Regions from separate parts of the Streptomyces sp. NPDC030820 genome, predicted to be linked through region 1. Evidence: predicted binding sites of a transcription regulator. Region 1 holds the regulator's gene; the other holds the start of a gene.
The links. Region 1 encodes HrcA, which represses chaperone genes, less so after heat shock. Its sites were predicted from a motif close to TTNGCACTCNGNNNNNCNGAGTGCNAA; they were not measured.
Positions count from the first base shown of each region.

Region 2: the regulator HrcA is predicted to act here: its motif matches at 3,600-3,626, upstream of groES (co-chaperone GroES).

Region 1 covers NZ_JBVIEB010000001.1:547,301-557,982, forward strand. Annotated here, with positions in the region: gene ACZ418_RS02470 (SpoIIE family protein phosphatase) at 1-1,189, shown strand, start outside; gene hemW (radical SAM family heme chaperone HemW) at 1,217-2,449, shown strand; gene ACZ418_RS02480 (Uma2 family endonuclease) at 2,550-3,128, shown strand; gene ACZ418_RS02485 (DUF3097 domain-containing protein) at 3,106-3,924, opposite strand; gene ACZ418_RS02490 (MBL fold metallo-hydrolase) at 3,959-4,681, opposite strand; gene hrcA (heat-inducible transcriptional repressor HrcA) at 4,854-5,870, shown strand; gene dnaJ (molecular chaperone DnaJ) at 5,871-7,007, shown strand; gene ACZ418_RS02505 (nitronate monooxygenase) at 7,229-8,347, shown strand; gene ACZ418_RS02510 (16S rRNA (uracil(1498)-N(3))-methyltransferase) at 8,344-9,096, shown strand; gene ACZ418_RS02515 (VOC family protein) at 9,112-9,504, shown strand; gene ACZ418_RS02520 (hypothetical protein) at 9,688-10,251, shown strand; gene ACZ418_RS02525 (S41 family peptidase) at 10,298-10,682, shown strand, end outside.
Region 2 covers NZ_JBVIEB010000002.1:162,593-173,274, forward strand. Annotated here, with positions in the region: gene ACZ418_RS05420 (cell wall-binding repeat-containing protein) at 1-457, shown strand, start outside; gene ACZ418_RS05425 (THUMP-like domain-containing protein) at 441-1,628, opposite strand; gene ACZ418_RS05430 (polysaccharide deacetylase family protein) at 1,719-2,666, shown strand; gene ACZ418_RS05435 (polysaccharide deacetylase family protein) at 2,663-3,523, shown strand; gene groES (co-chaperone GroES) at 3,773-4,081, shown strand; gene groL (chaperonin GroEL) at 4,207-5,832, shown strand; gene ACZ418_RS05450 (DEAD/DEAH box helicase) at 5,986-8,130, opposite strand; gene brxD (BREX system ATP-binding protein BrxD) at 8,127-9,476, opposite strand; gene pglZ (BREX-2 system phosphatase PglZ) at 9,473-10,682, opposite strand, start outside.

The DNA of each region.
Region 1 (10,682 bases):
CATCGTGCCCCGGCTCGCCGACTGGTGCGCGGTGTGGCTGGAGGACGAGGCGACCGTGCGCGGTGGCGCCGCCGGCGGTCCCGACCGGGTCTGGCACGCCAGCGAGAACCGCATCGAGGAGCTGCGGTGCGCCCTGGAGAAGGAGCCGCCCTGCCTGGGCGAGGGGCTGCGCTCGGGGCCCGAGCCGTACCCGTGGCCCGGCCATGCGTTCGGCCCGCGGGGCGCCGACGGCACGGCGCTGGCGTACCGGCTGATCGCGGGCGGCCGGCCGCTCGGCACGCTGGTCATCGGCCGGTCCGGGCTCGCGCGCTTCCCCGACGAGGTCACCGGGCTCGTGGAGGACCTCGGCCGCCGCGTCGCCCTCGCGATCGGCGCCGCCCGCCAGTACGCCCGCCAGGCCACCATCAGCGCCGTCCTGCAGCGCGGCCTGCTGCCCGGCGCGGTCGCCGAGATCCCCGGCGTGAGCAGCGCGCTCGTCCACGAGCCCTGCGACAAGGGCGGGCCCAGCGGCGACTTCTACGACCTGTTCCCGGCCGGCGACGGCCGCTGGTGCTTCGCCGTCGGAGACGTCCAGGGCAAGGGGCCCGAGGCGGCGGTCGTGATCGGCCTCGCCCGCCCCTGGCTGCGCCTCCTCGCCCGCGAGGGCTACCGCGTCGCCGACGTCCTCGACCGCCTCAACCAGCTCCTCCTGGACGACGCCACCGAGGCCGCCGACGCCGCCGCCCGCGCCCTCGTCGCCGCCGGCGGCCGGCCGGTGGCCACCGGGGACGGCCCGCAGACCCGCTTCCTGTCCCTGCTCTACGGCGAGCTGACCCCGTACGACGGCGGGGTCCGCTGCACCCTCGCCTCCGCCGGCCACCCGCTCCCGCTCGTCCTGAGTCCCGACGGCACCGTGCGCACCGCCGCCGGACCGCAGACCCTGCTCGGCGTGGTCGAGGACGAGACGTACACCAGCGAGACTGTCGATCTCCGGCCCGGCGACAGCCTGCTGTGCGTCACCGACGGGGTGACCGAGCGGCGCTCCGGCTCCCGCCAGTTCGACGACGGCGACGGCCTCGCCCGCGCCCTGTCCGGCTGCGCCGGGCTCAACGCCGAACTGATCGCGGAAAGGATCCGCCGCCTCGTGGACGACTTCGGCGGGGGCCCGCTCGAGGACGACCTGGCCCTGCTGGTGCTCCAGGCGGAGTGACCGCCGTCGTACGGGACAATGGAGTACATGCCTTCCGCACTCCCCGACGGCGAGCCCGTCCCCGCCGACGGCGCGCTGCCCGCGCACGCGCTCGCCGGAGCCGCCGAGCGGCCCCTCGGGTTCTATCTGCACGTCCCGTACTGCGCGACCCGCTGCGGCTACTGCGACTTCAACACCTACACCGCCACCGAGCTGCGCGGGACGGGTGGCGTGCTGGCGTCCCGCGACAACTACGCGGACACGCTGACGGACGAGATCCGGCTCGCCCGGAAGGTGCTCGGCGACGACCCGCGCCAGGTCCGCACGGTGTTCGTCGGCGGCGGTACACCCACGCTGCTGGCCGCGGACGACCTCGTACGGATGCTGGGGGCGATCCGCGACGAGTTCGGCCTGGCACCGGACGCGGAGATCACGACGGAGGCGAACCCGGAGTCGGTCGACCCCGCGTACCTCGCCACCCTCCGGGAGGGCGGCTTCAACCGGATCTCCTTCGGCATGCAGAGCGCGAGGCAGCATGTGCTGCGCGTGCTCGACCGCACCCACACGCCGGGCCGGCCCGAGGCGTGCGTGGCGGAGGCTCGGGCGGCGGGCTTCGAGCACGTCAACCTCGACCTGATCTACGGCACCCCCGGCGAGAGCGACGACGACTGGCGGGCCTCGCTGGACGCGGCGATCGGGGCGGGACCGGACCACATCAGCGCGTACGCGCTCATCGTGGAGGAGGGCACCCAGCTCGCCCGTCGTATCCGCCGCGGCGAGGTCCCGATGACCGACGACGACGTGCACGCGGACCGCTACCTGATCGCGGAGGAGACCCTGAGCAAGGCGGGATTCGACTGGTACGAGGTCTCCAACTGGGCCACCTCGGAGGCGGGCCGGTGCCTGCACAACGAGCTGTACTGGCGCGGCGCCGACTGGTGGGGCGCGGGGCCTGGGGCGCACTCGCACGTGGGCGGGGTGCGCTGGTGGAACGTCAAGCATCCGGGGGCGTACGCGGCGGCCCTGGCCTCCGGCCGCTCCCCGGGGGCGGGGCGGGAGCTGCTGTCCGACGAGGACCGGCGGGTCGAGCGCATCCTGCTGGAGCTGCGGCTGCGGGAAGGGGTGCCGCTGTCCTTGCTGAAGGAGGAGGGGCTTGCGGCTTCCCGGCGGGCGCTGGGGGAGGGGCTCCTCCAGGAAGGGCCGTACGAGGAGGGGCGGGCCGTGCTGACGCTGCGGGGGCGGTTGCTGGCGGATGCGGTGGTGCGGGATCTGGTGGACTGATCACTCCCGCGAGTGAATCCCTCCGGAACGCCGGTTCGGTCCCTAACCTGGTTCGTAGGCTGCCGCCAAAAGGACGCGGCGGATGTGGAGGGCCACGGAGATGACCGCTGTGGACGAGCGTGGGATGACCAAGTTCTTCGAGGAGTTCGAGCCTCCGGAGGGCGTCAGGGTCGAGCTTCTCCGGGGGGTAATCGTGATGATGGCCAGCCCTGATCTGGTCCACAACATGATCGTGGAAGACGTGCTTGACCAAATCCCGCGCAAGCGGTGGGCTCGGCTTCAGACCCAGGACGTCGACGTCCTTGACGAGGCCAGCGAGCCGGTGCCGGACTTGGTGGTAATGGAGCGCGACGCAATGCCGCGTTCAGGGCGCCTGTTGCCGTCTGGGCTGATCACGATGGTCGTCGAGGTCGTCTCCAAGTCCAGCGTCCACCAGGACTACGTGGTCAAGCGCTCGATCTACGCTGCGGGAAAGATCCCCGCCTACCTCATCCTCGACCCGGTCATGGCGCACTGCGTCCTGTTGACAAAGCCTTCGGGCCAGGGTGAGGACGCTGACTACCGCAGCCAGGAGATCATCAAGTTCGGTGATCCAGTCCCGTTGGAGGATCTGGGACTCGAACTGGACACCACCGAGTTCGGAACGTTCCCCAACGTCAGGCCCCACCGCTACCCGTGACGAAGTCGATCAGCTCCTCCACCCGCCCCAGCAACTCCGGCTCCAGGTCCTTGTAGGACCCCACCCGCTTCAGGATCGCCTGCCACACCGCCCCGGTGTTCTCCGACGGCCAGCCCAGCGCCCGGCACACCCCCGTCTTCCAGTCCTGCCCCTTCGGCACTGCCGGCCAGGCCTCGATCCCCAGCGCGGCCGGCTTCACCGCCTGCCAGATGTCGATGTACGGGTGGCCCACCACCAGCGCGTGTTCGCTGGTCACCGACTCCGCGATCCGCCACTCCTTCGTGCCCGGCACCAGGTGGTCCACCAGGACGCCCAGCCGCGCGTCCGGGCCCGGTGCGAAGGAGGCGACGATCGAGGGCAGGTCGTCGACGCCCTCCAGGTACTCCACCACCACACCCTCGATGCGCAGGTCGTCGCCCCACACCTTCTCGACCAGCTCGGCGTCGTGCCGGCCCTCGACGTAGATACGGCCGGCGCGGGCCACGCGGGCGCGGGCACCGGGGACGGCGACCGAGCCGGAGGCGGTGCGGGTGGGTCGTACCGGAGCCGAGGACGACGACGGGCGTACCAGCGTCACCACCCGCCCCTCCAGCAGAAAGCCCCGCGGCTCCAGCGGGAACACCCGGTGCTTGCCGAAGCGGTCCTCCAGCGTCACCGTGCCCGCCTCGCAGCGGATCACCGCCCCGCAGAACCCGGTGCCGGGCTCCTCCACCACCAGGCCCGGCTCCGCCGGTACCTCAGGCACCGGCTGCTGCTTCTTCCACGGCGGGGTCAGGTCGGCGGAGTACTGGCGCATTCGAGTGACGATAGGAGAAGCCGTACGGCCGCGCTCACGACACGCCGAAGCGGGCCGCCAGCTCGTCGCGTTGCCGTCGTACGAACGCCGCGTCCACCACCGCTCCGTGACCGGGCACGTACAGCGCGTCCTCGCCGCCCAGGGACAGCAGCCGGTCCAGGGCGTCCGGCCAGCGGGACGGGATCGCGTCCGGGCCCGCCTGGGGCTCGCCGGACTCCTCGACCAGGTCGCCGCAGAAGACCACCTCGGGATCTCCCGGGACCAGCACCGCCAGATCATGCGCGGTATGCCCCGGACCCACGTTCGCCAGCAGGACCTGCCGGCCGCCCCCGAGGTCAAGCGTCCACTCGCCGGAGACCAGGTGGCCGGGCGGCGCCAGCGCGTCCACCGCCTCGTCCGCGTCCGCCACCGCGAGTCCGTTGCGCACGGCGTCCATGCGCAGCTCGTCGCGTTCGCGGGCGAACACCGCGTCGACGCCCACCGCCCCGTACACCTCCGCCCCCGCGAAGGCCGCCGCTCCGAAGACATGGTCGAAGTGGGGATGGGTCAGCGCGAGATGGGTCACACGGCCGCCGGCCAGCTCCTCGGCCCGGGCCCGCAGTCGGGCGCCCTCAGCCAGGCTGGAGCCGGCGTCCACCATCAACGCCGTACCCTCCCCGAGGACCAGCCCCGCCGTGCAGTCCCAGCCGGGCAGCCGGCACCGGCCGACCCCCGCGGCCAGCCGCTCCCACCCCAGCTCTTCCCAAGTCACCGTCATACCGCGACGCTAGCTCCACGAGCCGCCGGGACCGCACCGACCTTGCCCCGGGTGTACCCGACAGCCGTACACTGGGCCCGGGAACGCTGGCACTCACATGCGAAGAGTGCCAGGCGGACGAACCGCAGGACCGAGTGGAACCGAGGAGACGACGTGCTGGAGGTGCGCGCTGATGCTGAGTGAACGCAGGCTTCAGGTACTGCGCGCCATCGTCCAGGACTACGTCGGCACCGAGGAGCCGGTCGGGTCGAAGGCCCTGACCGAGCGGCACAACCTCGGCGTGTCCCCGGCGACGGTCCGCAACGACATGGCGGCCCTGGAGGACGAGGGGTACATCGCCCAGCCGCACACCAGCGCCGGGCGCATCCCCACGGACAAGGGCTATCGGCTGTTCGTCGACAAGCTCGCCGGGGTGAAGCCCATGACCGCGCCCGAGCGGCGCGCCATCCAGAACTTCCTGGAGGGCGCCGTCGACCTCGACGACGTGGTGGCGCGGACCGTGCGGCTGCTCGCGCAGCTCACCCGGCAGGTCGCCGTCGTGCAGTACCCGTCCCTGACCCGGTCCACCGTGCGGCACGTGGAGCTGCTCTCGCTCGCACCCGCGCGCGTGATGCTCGTGCTGATCACGGACACCGGCCGGGTCGAGCAGCGGATGGTCGACTGCCCGGCGCCCTTCGGTGAGATTTCCCTCGCCGACCTGCGCGCACGGCTGAACAGCCGGGTCGCGGGCCGCCGGTTCTCGGACGTGCCGACGCTGGTCGAGGACCTGCCGGAAGCCTTCGAGCCCGAGGACCGCGGTACGGTCTCGACGGTGCTCTCCACTCTCCTGGAGACACTCGTCGAGGAGAACGAGGAGCGGCTGATGATCGGCGGTACCGCCAATCTCACCCGCTTCGGACATGACTTTCCCCTCACGATCCGGCCCGTCCTGGAGGCCCTGGAGGAGCAGGTGGTGCTCCTCAAGCTCCTCGGCGAGGCGAAGGATCCGGGCGTGACGGTGCGTATCGGGCACGAGAACGCCCACGAGGGACTCAACTCCACCTCAGTGGTGTCGGTCGGCTACGGTTCGGGCGGCGAGGCGGTTGCCAAGCTCGGCGTGGTCGGACCGACCCGCATGGACTATCCGGGAACGATGGGAGCGGTACGCGCAGTGGCACGGTACGTCGGACAGATCCTGGCGGAGTCGTAAGTGGCCACGGACTACTACGCCGTTCTCGGCGTGCGCCGCGACGCGTCGCAGGATGAGATCAAGAAGGCGTTCCGCCGGCTCGCGCGCGAGCTGCACCCGGACGTCAACCCGGACCCGAAGACCCAGGAGCGGTTCAAGGAGATCAACGCCGCTTACGAGGTGCTGTCGGACCCGCAGAAGAAGCAGGTCTACGACCTCGGCGGCGACCCGCTCTCGCAGAGCGGCGCCGCCGGCGCGGGCGGCTTCGGCGCCGGTGGCTTCGGCAACTTCTCCGACATCATGGACGCGTTCTTCGGTACGGCCTCGCAGCGCGGCCCGCGCTCGCGCACCCGGCGCGGCCAGGACGCGATGATCCGGATCGAGGTCGAGCTGGACGAGGCGGCCTTCGGGACGACCAAGGACATCCAGGTCGACACCGCGGTCGTCTGCAACACCTGCAACGGTGAGGGCGCGGCGCCCGGCACGACCGCCCAGACGTGTGACATGTGCCGGGGCCGCGGTGAGGTCTCGCAGGTCACCCGGTCCTTCCTGGGCCAGGTCATGACCTCCCGGCCGTGCCCGCAGTGCCAGGGCTTCGGCACCGTCGTGCCGACCCCGTGCCCGGAGTGCGCCGGCGACGGCCGGGTCCGCTCCCGCCGCACCCTGACGGTGAAGATCCCGGCCGGTGTCGACAACGGCACGCGGATCCAGCTCGCCGGTGAGGGCGAGGTCGGGCCGGGCGGCGGTCCGGCCGGTGACCTGTACGTCGAGATCCACGAGCTGCCGCACTCGACCTTCCAGCGGCGCGGCGACGACCTGCACTGCACGGTGACGATCCCGATGACGGCGGCGGCGCTCGGTACCAAGGTGCCGCTGGAGACGCTGGACGGCATGGAGGAGGTCGACATCCGGCCCGGCACCCAGTCCGGCCAGTCGATCCCGCTGCACAACCGGGGTGTCACACATCTGCGCGGCGGTGGCCGGGGTGACCTGGTCGTGCACGTCGAGGTGCAGACCCCGACCAAGCTGGACCCGGACCAGGAGCGCCTGCTGCGCGAGCTGGCCAAGCTGCGCGGCGAGGAGCGGCCCCAGGGCCAGTTCCAGCCGGGGCAGCAGGGGCTGTTCTCGCGGTTGAAGGATGCGTTCAACGGGCGCTGACGTGCGCTGCGGCGTGGCCGGGGGGCCGGGGGTTGTCCCCCGGGCAGGCACGGTCAGCCGGGGCAGCAGGGGCTGTTCTCGCGGTTGAGGATGCGTTCAACGGGCGCTGAGCCGCCGCCGGCGCAGGGCTGACGGGGTGCTTCGGCGCCCCGCATGCCACCGGTCTATGCCATTGCCCGCCTGGATTCGGACTTGTTCGAAGGACGTGACAACATGCGGTCATGTCCTCCGCGCTGACCGATCTCTTCCCCCACCCGATCGTGCAGGCCCCCATGGCGGGCGGTGTCTCCGTCCCGCAGCTCGCCGCCGCCGTCTCCGAGGCCGGTGGCCTCGGGTTCCTCGCCGCCGGGTACAAGACCGCCGATGGCATGTACCAGGAGATCAAGCAGCTGCGGAGCCTGACGAGCCGCCCCTTCGGCGTGAACGTGTTCATGCCCCAGTCCGAGTACCCCGGTGCAAGCACCGGCTCCACTGGAGCGGCTGACGCCGCGCCCCCTTCTGGCGCCGTCGAGGTCTACGCCCACCAGCTGGCCGGCGAGGCCGCCTGGTACGAGACCGAGCTGGGCGACCCGGACAGCGGCCGGGACGACGGCTACGACGCCAAGCTCGCCGTACTCCTCGACAACCCGGTGCCGGTGGTCTCCTTCCACTTCGGGGTGCCGAGCCGGGAGGTGTTCGACGGCCTGCGCCGCGTCGGCACCTTCACCCTGGTCACCGCCACCACCGCCGAGGAGGCCCGTGCCGTCGAGCGGGCCGGGGCGGACGCGGTGATCGCGCAGGGCGTGGAGGCGGGCGGACACCAGGGCACCCACCGGGACCTCCCCGAGAACGACGGCGCCGGCATCGGGCTGCTGTCGCTGGTCACGCAGATCCGCGAGGCCGTGAGCATCCCGGTCGTCGCCGCCGGCGGCATCATGCGGGGCAGCCAGATCGCCGCCGTCCTCGCGGCCGGCGCGAGCGCGGCCCAGCTGGGCACCGCCTTCCTCGCCACCCCCGAGTCCGGCGCCCAGGCCGTGCACAAGCAGGCGCTGACCAACCCCCTGTTCGCGCACACCGAGTTGACCAGGGCCTTCTCCGGCCGCCCGGGGCGCGCGCTGGTCAACCGCTTCCTGCGCGAGCACGGCCCCTACGCCCCCGCCGCCTACCCGGAGATCCACCACCTCACCTCGCCGCTGCGCAAGGCCGCCGCCAAGGCCGGGGACGCGCAGGGCATGGCGCTGTGGGCGGGGCAGGGGCACCGGCTGGCCCGCGAGCTGCCCGCCGGGGAGCTCGTGGAGGTGCTGGCCGCCGAACTCGACGCCGCCCGGACAGCGTTGTCGGCCAAGGGGGGCCTGCGATGACCGCGCCGGTGTTCGTCGTGGACTCGCTGGAGGGCGTGGGCCCCGGCTCCGTCGTCGACGTCGAGGGCCCCGAGGGGCGGCACGCGGTCTCCGTGCGGCGGCTGCAGCCCGGCGAGAACGTGGTGCTGACGGACGGCAAGGGGCGCGGGGCCGCCGGGGTCGTCGTCAGCGTGTCGGGCAAGGACCACATGGTGGTCGAGCCCTTCGAGTTCCCGGTGGAGCCGGAGCCCAGCCCCCGGATCACCGTGGTCCAGGCCCTCCCGAAGGGCGACCGGGGGGAACTCGCCGTCGAGACGATGACGGAGACCGGGGTCGACGCGATCGTGCCCTGGCAGGCCGCCCGGTGCATCACCCAGTGGAAGGGCGACCGGGGTCAGAAGGCGCTCGCCAAGTGGCGGGCCACCGCGCGCGAGGCCGGCAAGCAGTCCCGTCGGCTGCGCTTCCCGGAGGTCGCGGACGCGGCAACCACCAAGCAGGTTGCCGCACTTCTCGCCGAAGCCGACTTCGCCGCCGTGCTCCACTCCGACTTCGAGCACGCGAGCGAGCGGCTGGCGACCGCCGAACTGCCCACCGAGGGCGAGATCGTGCTGGTCGTCGGCCCCGAAGGGGGCGTCGCGCGGGACGAGTTGGCGCTCTTCCAGGAGGCGGGTGCGAAGGCGTACGTGCTCGGTCCTACGGTGTTGCGTACATCAACCGCCGGCACCGCCGCCGTGGCCCTGCTGCTGGGCCGCACCGGCCGCTGGTCCTGACACCTGGGGGACACCGTGGAACTCGCCCAAGTACGGCTCCTGGTCACCGACTTCGCCGCCTGCTACCGCTTCTACGCCGACGTCCTCGGCCTGAAGCCGCAGTCCGGGGCGACGCAGGGCCCGTACGAGAAGTTCAGCCCGCACGCCGGCTCCGCCGGGATCGCGTTGCAGGACCGGGCGATGATGGCCGAGGTGCTGGAGGAGCTGGGGGACACGGCCACCGGTCACCGTTCGCTGGTGGTGCTGCGCGTGGACGACCTGGACGCCTACTGCGCCGAGATCACCTCCCGCGGCGCCACCCTCCTGCACGGCCCGGCCCCCATGACCGACCGCATGCGGGTCGCCCACCTCAAGGACCCGGAGGGCAACCTGGTCGAACTCCAGGAGTGGCTGCTGCTGCGCGGCTAGGCGCTCCGCTGGTTCGACCGCGATGGGCAGTGCCGGGATGTCCTGTCGGACGGCTGCGGCGCCGTGGGCGGCTGCTCGCGCAGTTCCCCGCGCCCCTTCAGGGCGCGCTGACCGGGACCCCGAACGGGTGAGTGGCCGTATGTGGCCTTCCGTGCCGTGCGTGCCGGTGGCACTCTGCCGTGCATGGGGGCATTGAGGCGGATTCGGTACGGGCGACGCGGGACGCGTGCGGTGGCCGTGGCCGGGCTGGTCGTGGTGGCCGGTGCGGCCCTCGTGGCGTGTCAGCCGGACGACCTCAGCACCGCGTCCGTCGCCTACACCACCGACACCACAGCGACGGCCAGGCTCAAGCACCAGCATGTCGACGTCAGTTGGCTCACCTGCACCGGCAGCTACGGCAACGGCGGCAGGACGGCGCACGGGACGCCCGCGCCGTCCGCGACCACCGTCGTCTCCGTCGACTGCCAGGGTGAGACCAAGGACGGGCGGAAGATCACCGTCACCGGGAAGGTGACCAAGGCCGTCGACGGCGCCTGTGTGCGGGGGGATCTGACCGCCAGGGTCGGGGGCAGACAGGTGTTCCACGTCAGCGGGCTCGGTGACTGTGCCGCCACGCCCGGGCCGACGTACCGGCCGCCCACCTACCGGCCCGGGGGCGGGAAGCCGACCGTGACCGTCACGGTCACCGTCACCCGCACCATCTGGTGCAAGGGCGACCCCACGTGCTGGCCCGTCGAGGGGAAGTGATCCGAACACCGGGTGAGGCACAGCCGTCGCTGCGTACAGTGGCGGGGTGACTCAGGGTGCCGCCTATCTCCGATTCCCTCATGTACACGGCGACTTGGTGACCTTCGTCGCCGAGGACGACGTATGGCTCGCGCCCCTCGACGGCGGCAGGGCCTGGCGGGTCAGCGCCGACAACATGCCGGTGACCAAGCCCCGGATATCGCCCGACGGACGTTTCCTCGCCTGGAGCTCCACCCGGGACGGCGCGCCCGAGGTGCATGTCGCCCCCGTCGACGGCGGACCCGCCGACCGGCTGACCTACTGGGGCAACCGCCGCACCGAGGTGCTCGGCTGGACCGCCGACGGGCGGGTGCTCGCGCTCGGCGCGCACGGCCGGCACAGCTTCCGCCACAGCTGGGCGCACGCCGTCCCGCTGGACGGCGGACCCGCCG
Region 2 (10,682 bases), on a different contig from region 1:
CTCCAACTGGCCGTCGACGTACACCTACTACCCGGTCACGGCGAGCACCAACGAGGGCACCGCCGCCGCCCTCGCCCGCTTCTGGTGGGCCGGCCCGAGCAATGTGGCCCTCGCCTCCACCGACAGCTGGCGCGGTGGCACCACGGCCGCCTCGGCGATGAACGTCTTCGGCCCGCTGCTGTGGACGTCCGTGGACTCGCTGTCCGCCGACACCAAGTCCTACCTGGTCAAGGGCGCCGCGAACATCAACGGCGTGGCGGCCTTCGGCGGCACCGGCTCGGTGTCCACCGCGGCGCTGAACTCCGCGGGCACCGCGGTCAGCGCGAGCAGCAGCCAGTGGACGTACACGCCGTACTACAACGGCCTGGAGCCGGCGACGAGTTCGCCGGCCACCCCGCAGCGGGCGACCACGGTCTCGCCCGACCTCGGCGCGCTGCGCACTACGGCAGCGCAGTAGCCGCGGGCGGTGTCGCGGGGGCCCCGATCAGCATGGTCGGCGCCCCCGCGACCCGGGTGAGGAACACGGTCGCCGCGTTCGGCCCCTGCGGCTTGACCTTCCTGCGCAGTTCCTCCGGCTCTACGGCCGACCCGCGCTTCTTCACGGTCAGCGTGCCGACCTCGCGCTCGCGCAGCAGGGCCTTCAACTTCTTGACGTTGAACGGGAGCTGGTCGGTGATCTCGTAGGCGCAGGCGTACGCCGTGGGGCGCAGTTCGTCGGCGGTGACATAGGCGATGGTGGGGTCGATCAGCCCGCCGTCCAGGTGCTCGGCCACCTCGGCGACCAGATGGGCGCGGATGACGGCGCCGTCGGGCTCGTACAGATAGCGCCCCACCGGCCGGACCGCCGGGTCGGGCAGCCCCTTGCCGAGGAGGGTGCGCGGGCCGGGCAGCAGGGTGGCGCGCACCGCGCCCGGCTCGGTGCCGAACCACACCACCGCCTCCTTGACGTCCCCGCCGTCCGAGATCCACTCGGCCTCGGCATCGGTGGGCACCGCCTCGTGCGGAATGCCGGGCGCCACCTTCAGCGCCGCGCGGGGTGCCGTGCGGGCGGCCTCGATCGCCCAGGAGAGGGGCGGGGAGTAGACCTCCGGGTCGAAGATCCTGCCGCGCCCGCCCCGCCTGGCGGGGTCCACGAACACGGCGTCGTAGCCGCCCGTGTCCACCTCGGTGACGTCCGCCTCGCGGACCTCGATCAGCTCGCCCAGCCCCAGCGCCTCGGCGTTCGCCCGCGCCACGGCGGCGGTCACCGGATCCCGGTCCACGGCGAGCACCCGGATCCCCGCCCGGGCGAACGCGATCGCGTCCCCGCCGATCCCGCAGCACAGGTCGGCGACCGAGGTCACGCCCAGCTTCGTGAACCGCTCGGCCCGGTAGGCGGCGACGCCGGCCCGGGTCGACTGCTCGACCCCGTTCGGCGTGAAGAACATCCGCCCCGCGTCCGCCGCCCCGAACTTCGCCGCCGCCCGCTGCCGCAGCCGGGCCTGGCCGAGCGCGGCCGACACCAGCTCGGCGGGGTGGTCGCGGCGCAGCCGGGTGGCGACGGCGAGTTCGTCGGCCGACGCGGTGTCGCGGACCTCGTCGAGGAGGGCACGGCCTTCGGGGGTGAGGAGAAGAGCGAGGTCGTTCACCGGGTCATTGTGGGCCAGGCGGTGGATCGTGCGCCTCCGGCGGCGGTGTCGGCCCGGGCTCCGGATGCCGGCCTGGAAGGATCCGACACCATGGGAGCCGTCGTACAAAACGATAAGAATCAGGCCTGTCGTGGACGTCTGGTCCTCGGCTGCGCAGCCGCCGCGCTGGCCTGTTCCGCCGTTCTGTCCAGCTGCGCCGGGCCCGAGACGACCCGCTCCCCGTCCAGCCAGGCCGGCCCCGACGCGGCCCGCCCCGCGTCCGGCCGGGGCGGCCCCGCACAGGCCCTGAGCCCCCAGGCCCGCCAGGCGGCCGAACACGCCCGCCTGGTCGCGGCGGCCAGACGCTGGGGGCTGGCGGAGGCCCCGCTGACGCCACCACCGCCACCCGGGACGAAACCGGAGATCACCGCGCGGGCCGGCTTCGAGGTGAGCCACCAGGAGGACTGGGACCTGCCCCCGGTCTTCACCACGATCCCCACCGAGCAGAAGATCGTCTTCCTCACCATCGACGACGGCTCCGAGAAGGACCCCGGATTCCTGCGGATGATGGAGGACCTGAAGATCCCGTACACCGCCTTCCTCAGCGACTACCTGGTCAAGGACGACTACGGCTACTTCCGCAGGATGCAGTCCTACGGGCACACCCTCGACAACCACACCCTGCACCACCCCTATCTGCCAGGTCTGTCCTACGAGGACCAGAAGGCCGAGATCTGCGGCATGCAGGACATCATGGAGAAGCAGTTCGGCAGGCGCCCGACGGTCTTCCGGCCCCCTTACGGCAACTACGACCAGGACACCCTGCGCGCCGCCAAGGCCTGCGGCATCAAGTACGCCCCGATCTGGAACGAGGAGGTCTACGTCGACCACTGGGAGTACCGCGAGGACGACCAGAAGATGCGCCGCGGCGACATCGTCCTCACCCACTTCCGCGGCCGCTCCGACTGGAACGGCACGATGGTCGACGACATGCGCCGCTTCCTGAACAAGGTCACCCGCGAGGGCTACGCCGTGGCTCGCCTGGAGGACTACCTGTGAGGCCGGGGGCGGGGTACCGGAGAGCCGGCTCCCGGCGGCGCCGCCCGGGCCGGTACTCCGTCGCGCTCCTCGCCACGGCCCTGCTCCTCACCGGCTGCGCCCAGTCCGTCGACCCCATCGAACGCCTCGGCAAGAAGGCCGCCGAAGGAGTGCGCCCGCGCGGGCCGGGCCCCGACCAGACCTACCGCCGCTGGGGCCTGACGGAGCCCCTCGCCCGCCCACCGAGGCCCGCCGCCCGCCCCCTCGTCCTCACCCCGCAGGCCGGGGGCGGTGCCCTGCCCGGCGTCGTGGACCACGTCCCCACCCGCGACCGGGTCGTGTTCCTCACCTACGACGACGGCGCCGAGAAGGACCCCCGCTTCGTCGACATGGTCCGCGAACTCCGGCTGCCGGTCAGCATGTTCCTCACCGACAGCATCGCCGGCCCCGCCTACGGCCACTTCGCCCGTCTGCACCGGCTCGGCGCCGGCATCCAGAACCACACCCTCGACCATCGTGCGCTCGCCGGACTGCCGTACGCCGGACAGCGCGCCGAGATCTGCGGCCAGCAGGACCGGCTCAGGGCCCGCCTCGGCCTCACCCCCCGCCTCTTCCGCCCGCCGTACGGCTCGTACGACACCGCCACCCTGCGCGCGGCGGCCGGCTGCGGCATCTCCACGGTCGTCCTCTGGCGCGCCGCGATGACCCCGACCGACCTCGTCTACACCCACGGCGAACACCACCTGCGCCCCGGCGACATCATCCTGGTCGGCCCGGACGAGACGACGGGGCCGAGCCTGCGGGAGCGCACGGCGCGGGTGCTGCGGAGGGTGCAGCAGAGGGGGCTGACGGTGGGACGGTTGGAGGACTACCTGTAGCCCCCAGGACGGCGGCGCGACACCGGCACACCAGTAACCCGGCGCGGACAGGATTCGGCCGACGCGCCGCACGGCATTGGCACTCCGCTTGACCGAGTGCTAACCCCGGTCATAGTCTCGGCTCTGGCACTCCGCAGGTGAGAGTGCCAACAAAGCGACGGGCAGGTCCGGCACCCGCGACGACGGATCGACCTGGTCGCCACCTCAGACAGTTAACCCCGTGAGATCTCCGAAGGGGGAGGTCGGATCGTGACGACCGCCAGCTCCAAGGTTGCCATCAAGCCGCTCGAGGACCGCATCGTGGTCCAGCCGCTGGACGCCGAGCAGACCACGGCCTCTGGCCTGGTCATCCCGGACACCGCGAAGGAGAAGCCCCAGGAGGGCGCTGTCCTCGCCGTGGGCCCGGGCCGGTTCGAGAACGGTGAGCGCCTTCCGCTCGACGTCAAGGTCGGCGACGTCGTCCTGTACAGCAAGTACGGCGGCACCGAGGTGAAGTACAACGGCGAGGAGTACCTCGTCCTCTCGGCTCGCGACGTGCTCGCGATCATCGAGAAGTAAGACCACCTCGAAGCAATCCATTGCTTTTGAGCTGCGCCCCTGGCCCCCGCGACCGATAAAGAAGCCGGGCGCCCGGGGCGCAGTTCGTCTTTCACCCACAGATTTCCGAGAGGGCTCCCGCTGTCATGGCGAAGATCCTGAAGTTCGACGAGGACGCCCGTCGCGCCCTCGAGCGCGGCGTCAACAAGCTGGCCGACACGGTGAAGGTGACGATCGGCCCGAAGGGCCGCAACGTCGTCATCGACAAGAAGTTCGGCGCCCCCACCATCACCAACGACGGTGTCACGATCGCCCGCGAGATCGAGATCGAGGACCCGTACGAGAACCTCGGCGCGCAGCTGGTGAAGGAGGTGGCCACCAAGACCAACGACATCGCTGGTGACGGCACCACCACCGCCACCGTGCTGGCCCAGGCGCTGGTGCGCGAGGGTCTGAAGAACGTTGCCGCCGGCGCCTCCCCGGCCGCCCTGAAGAAGGGCATCGACGCGGCCGTCGCCGCCGTCTCCGCGGACCTGCTCGCCTCGGCCCGCCCGATCGACGAGAAGTCCGACATCGCCGCCGTCGCCGCGCTGTCCGCCCAGGACCAGCAGGTCGGCGAGCTCATCGCCGAGGCGATGGACAAGGTCGGCAAGGACGGTGTCATCACCGTCGAGGAGTCCAACACCTTCGGTCTGGAGCTGGACTTCACCGAGGGCATGGCCTTCGACAAGGGCTACCTGTCGCCGTACTTCGTGACGGACCAGGAGCGCATGGAGGCCGTCCTCGACGACCCGTACATCCTCATCAACCAGGGCAAGATCAGCTCCATCCAGGACCTGCTGCCGCTGCTGGAGAAGGTCATCCAGGCCGGCGCCTCCAAGCCGCTGCTGATCATCGCCGAGGACGTCGAGGGCGAGGCCCTGTCGACCCTGGTCGTCAACAAGATCCGCGGCACCTTCAACGCCGTCGCGGTGAAGGCCCCCGGCTTCGGCGACCGCCGCAAGGCGATGCTGCAGGACATGGCGATCCTCACCGGCGCCACCGTCATCTCCGAGGAGGTCGGCCTCAAGCTCGACCAGGTCGGCCTGGACGTGCTGGGCTCCGCCCGCCGCGTGACGGTCACCAAGGACGACACCACGATCGTCGACGGCGCCGGCAAGTCCGAGGACGTCCACGGCCGCGTCGCGCAGATCAAGGCCGAGATCGAGAACACCGACTCCGACTGGGACCGCGAGAAGCTCCAGGAGCGCCTCGCGAAGCTGGCCGGCGGCGTGTGCGTGATCAAGGTCGGCGCCGCCACCGAGGTGGAGCTGAAGGAGAAGAAGCACCGTCTGGAGGACGCCATCTCCGCGACCCGCGCCGCGGTCGAGGAGGGCATCGTCTCCGGTGGTGGCTCCGCCCTGGTCCACGCCGCCAAGGTCCTCGAGGGCAACCTCGACAAGGCCGGCGACGAGGCCACCGGTGTCGCGGTCGTCCGCAACGCCGTGGTCGAGCCGCTGCGCTGGATCGGCGAGAACGCCGGCCAGGAGGGCTACGTCATCGTCTCCAAGGTCAAGGACCTGGAGAAGGGGCAGGGCTACAACGCCGCCACCGGCGAGTACGGCGACCTGATCAAGGCCGGCGTCATCGACCCGGTCAAGGTCACCCGCTCCGCCCTGGAGAACGCCGCCTCCATCGCCTCCCTGCTGCTCACGACCGAGACCCTGGTCGTCGAGAAGAAGGAAGAGGAAGAGCCGGCCGCCGCGGGCCACGGCCACGGCCACGCCCACTGAGCGCTGCGCTGAGCTGAGCCGAAGGTGCCCAGTTCCCTACGGGGGACTGGGCACCGTGCGTTGTGGCGGCCGCGCGGGTTCGCGCCTGCCCCGCCGGATCCATTTCCGGGTCAAGGTCCGGCGGGTGGCCGGTCACACGGTTCGCTGCGCCGGTCAAAGGGTTCTGACGAACCGTACGGGCTCTGTGAGAGCCGCTCGGGCTCCCTCCTCGTCCGCCAGGCGGGCCGCGAGCGTGGCCTGCGCGAGCCGCTGGGGCAGGGCCTCCGCGAACTTCAGGCCGCGGACCGCACGGGTGTCCACCTCGGGGAGGGTCAGGCCCGGCTCGGTGTCGGCGACGGCCGTCCGCCAGGACGCGGGGGTCGCGTCGTCGCGCAGGCGGACGAAGCGGTCGTCGACGAAGCGGTGGCGCAGGACGACGGACGGCAGCGATGCGGCCAGCGTGGCGTTCGCCCGGTGTCCGGCCCACGTCCACCAGCGCACGTCGTCGTCCCCGCGGCGGGTGATGACGGTCCCGGCCGGGTGCACCACGTCCAGGTGTGTCTCCCGGGCCTCGGCGAGTTTCGCCTCGCCCCGGCGGGTGAGCCGCACCGGGGGATCGGTGCCGAGCAGGATCTCGCGGGCAGCGCGGGTCAGCGTGAAGGAGCGGACGCGGTCCGGCCCGAAGCCGCTCCACTTGGCGCGCCCGCCCTCGTCCACGGGCTCCACGAAGCACCGTCGGCGTCGCCAGTCGATGTAGGTCACCAGCCAACTGCGCCCGGCCAGAAGCAGCTTGCGCGGTCCGTCGACCTCCTCGGTGAGCAGGTCGGGATCGGTACGGCCGATCTCCGTTCGACCGCTGAGCACGGTGAACTCGGGCGGCGCGGTGAACGACGCCGTCAGGTTCATGAAATGCCGGTGGCCGAAACGCCGTTCGGCCTCGGGGCCGATGAAGAGCGTGCCGCCGTCACGTTCCAGGTACCCCTGTTCGACGAGGTGCCGTACGACGGGTTCGGCGCCGCCTCCGAACGGTCCGAGGCCGCCCCACCACTCCTTCCAGAGGTTCTCGCCGACCCGGCGCTCCTGCAGACAGAGGGCGAGGAGTTGTTGCGCCACCAGGTGCCGCGGCTCCGGTGGGGCGGTCACCGGCTCCACCCAGCCACGCGACCAGGCGAGCAGCAGGGCCGCGGCGGACAGGAACCCGGCGTCGGTGAGGGCCAGGAACAGGCAGTTGCGGCGGGAGCCGGTGCGGCGCCCGGTGCGTCCGAGGCGTTGCAGGAACGAGGCCACCGTGGCCGGTGCCTCCAGCTGGATCACCCGGTCCAGGTCGCCCACGTCGATTCCCAGTTCCAGAGTGCTCGTGGACACGATCACGCAGTCACGGGCCTCGGCGAAGGCCTCCTCCGCGCGCCGGCGTTCGTCGTTGGAGAGCGAGGCGTGCGAGAGGAACGTGGTGACCCCGCGCAGCCGCAGCTGCTCGCCCAGTTCCTCTACGGTGCGCCGGGACTCGCAGAACACCAGGCGTTTCTCGCCCCGGTGCAGGGCCGCGATGACCGTTGCCGCGTTGGCGACGGAGCCGACGTAGTCCAGCTCGATGTCACCCGGCGGGACGCTCGCGGGTGCCGAGGACGGCAGGCCGCTACTGCCGGGCAGCGAGACCCCGGGCGCGATGACGTGCCCCGGCCGTTGGCCTCTGCCCGACCCCTGGAGCCAGTCCAGCAGCTCGTGCGGATTGCCGACGGTGGCGGAGAGGCCCACTCTCTGCACGGGCCGCTCGGCGATCTTCTGCAGCCGTTCCAGCACGGCCAGCAGATGCCACCCGCGGTCGTCACCGGCGAAGGCGTGCACCTCGTCGACCACCACACTGTGCAGTCCGGCGAAGAACGCCCGGTGATCCACGTGCGCGCTGACCAGCATCGCCTCCAGTGACTCCGGCGTGGTCAGCAGTACATCCGGGCGGTGCGTGAGGATCCTGCGGCGTCGGGACGAGGCGATGTCACCGTGCCACAGTTCGGCCGTCCGCCCCACCCAGCCGGCGTACGTCTCCAATCGGGGGTGCAGGTTGTTCAGAAGGGCCTTCAGCGGAGTGACGTAGAGGATTCCCGTTCCCTTCCAGCCCTGCCGTTGCGCGCGGGTGAGCAGGGGGAACGCGGCTGCCTCGGTCTTGCCGCCTGCGGTCGGCGCCAGCAGTACGGCGTCCTGCCCGGCCAGCAGGGGACTGATCGCCTCCTCCTGCAAGGGCCTGAGTGAGCGCCAGCCGAGCGAGTTGACGATGTGGTGGGTGAGGATCGGGTCGAGCAGGTCCAACGGGTCGCCGCTCATGGCAGCTCCAGCTCCACGTCACCGGCGCCCGCGGCGGCGTTGCGCTCCACCTCGTCCAGTTCCGACGCCTTCACGGTGAGCGTGTAGTGGACGCGGGGATCGAAGTCGTCGAACGTGTCGATCCGGTCCAGGACGTCGGCGACCAGCTTCCGCAGGTACAGCCGGGGGGCGATACCGGCCTTGCCGCCGAGCGAACCAGTGACGGCACGCGCCAGTTCGTCCAGATAGCCGTCGTCAGCCTGTGCCGCGACGCGCTCGGGATGACGGGCCGTGGCCTCGTACACACCCCGCACCTTGCGGCCCAGCTCGCCCAGGGAAGCGAGATCGAAGCCGGGAAGGCGGAGCTGGACCGCGCGCGGGGAGTCGAACCGCGGGTCGGTCGTGAAGTCGGTGGCCAGGCGCTGGGCGAGCGGTGCCAGACGCTGCACGCCCTGCTGCCCGTCGTAGAACGCGGGGGTGCCGGTGATGACCAGGAAGAGGCCGGGGAACCGGCCTGCATCGATCTCGTCGAGGAGCTGGCGCAGAGCGTTCAGGGACTTCTCACGTACGTCCCCGCGCACTCGTTGCAAGGTCTCCACCTCGTCGAGGACGAGCAGGAGACCGGGATGCCCGCAGTCCCGCAGGACGGTCAGCAGTCCCTGAAGGAAACCCAGGGCGGCGAAATGGTCGAGGTCGCCACGGACTCCGGCGGCTCGCTTGGCGGAGGCCGCCACGGACTTCTGTCCGCCGAGCCAGGCGATGAGTGCCTCCGCACGGGCTCCGTCACCGGCGGCGACGGCCTCCCGATACCCCCGGAGTGCTGCGGAGAAGGCGGGCGTGGTGCGTGCCACGTCCGCCAGCCGCAGTTCGAGCAGCTCGTCCACGGCCCGCGCGAGACCGGCCTCGTCGCTCTCGTCGGCGTCCCCGGCGTCGAGGACTTCCTCCTCCAGCGCGTAGAACCAGGAGTCGATCACGGCCCGCAGCGCGGACGGCGGATGGGTGGAGGTGGTCAGCCGCTCGGTGAGCCGTCGGTAGACCGTCTCCAGCCGGTGCAGGGGGGTCTCCGTCTCGGAGATCTGCACCTCGCTGACGGCCAGACCGCGTCGTTTGGCCCGTTCGGCGAGCCAGCGGGCGAAGAACGTCTTTCCGGAGCCGTACTCTCCACGCAGCGCATGGAAGGCCGAGCCGCCGCGGGCGACGGTGGCGAGGTCGTCGTCGAGGGCGTCCGCGAAACGGTCCAGGCCGACGGCGAACAGCCCGAGTCCCTGCTGCGGCACGGTGCCGCGGCGCAACGCGTCGACGACGTCCCGGGCGCGGGCTGTGCTGATGGCGGAGCCACCCGTCGGGTCGGGGGTCGGGGTACTCACGGTGTGGTGCCTCCCGGGAACTGCTGGCGCAGCAGCTCTCTGTCCAGGTGGACGGTACGGCCGGACTCCACCAGTTGGAGCACGGGGTAGCCGTCGATGTTGAGCAGCCTTTCGAGCATGGTCACGAACCGCTGCGGGTTCCGTTCGGACTTTCCGGTGGCGGCTTGGGCGGCCGCGGCGACGGCGGCCGGGGACAGCTTGCCGCCGGCCTCCAGCAGCGCGTCGAGCGCGGCGGAAACCGCCGTGTTGGTGGGTGCGTTCCGCACGAACTCGCGCTGGCTCTCGAAGGGTTTGCTGCGTACCGTTCGCTCGCCGAGCGTGCGATGGCCCGGCTGCGGAAACAGCCCTTCGGACTGCGGCTGCTGCTTGCGCGTGCTCCTGCCACGAGGTGTCGGCACCGGCGATTCCGGCTTCGCGGGCTCGGAGCCGCCCAGCCACCATTCCGGAGCCGTGCTCTCGGCGGGCAGGGCCGTCCAGCCCGCGGGGATCTCGCTGCCGGCCGGGATGAACGCCAGGACCGGCACGGTCACCTCGGCGAGCGACGCACCGCCGTGGTACCCGGCCTGACGGGCGGTGTAGCGCAGGTCTTCCCGCCAGGCGGCGGTGATCCGCCCGCCTGCGGCGCGTACGCGTGGTCCGGAGAGTCCGACTTCCCCGGGTTCGACCGCGCCGATGCGCCAGCGGGCGCCCTGCACGCCGTCGGCCACCGTGGGACCGGCGTCGCGGGGACTGCGGTCCAGGACATGTCCATGGTCGGAGACGAGCAGGACGGGACGGCCCGCGCCCAGGGCGGCGCCGAGCAGGTCGGCCAGCTTCGCGATGTCCCCTATGCGCCAGCGGGCGCGCCCGTTCTCCCGGCCGTCGGCGAGCGCGTCGTCGATGGTGTTGAGGACCACCCCGACGATCTGCTTCTCGTCGGCGAGGGCGCCGAGCAGTTCGGGTGCCAGCCGGTGCCCGGCCGTGCCCTCGTAGCCGCCCTTGTGGAAGAGCACCGCCTCGCGTCGGCGCTTCTTCCAGAAGGCGGTGAATCCGGCGCGTTCCACGTCCTGCCCGCCCTCGGCGGGGGCGCCGGACAACAACGACGCCCGGCTGATCTTGGTCAGGGTCGGCAGCATGGCGACCGCGGCGAGCCGGCCGGGACGACCGCCCGTCGGCGCGGTCGGCACGATCTCCGTCCAGGCCCGTCGGTCCAGTCCGGCGGCGAGT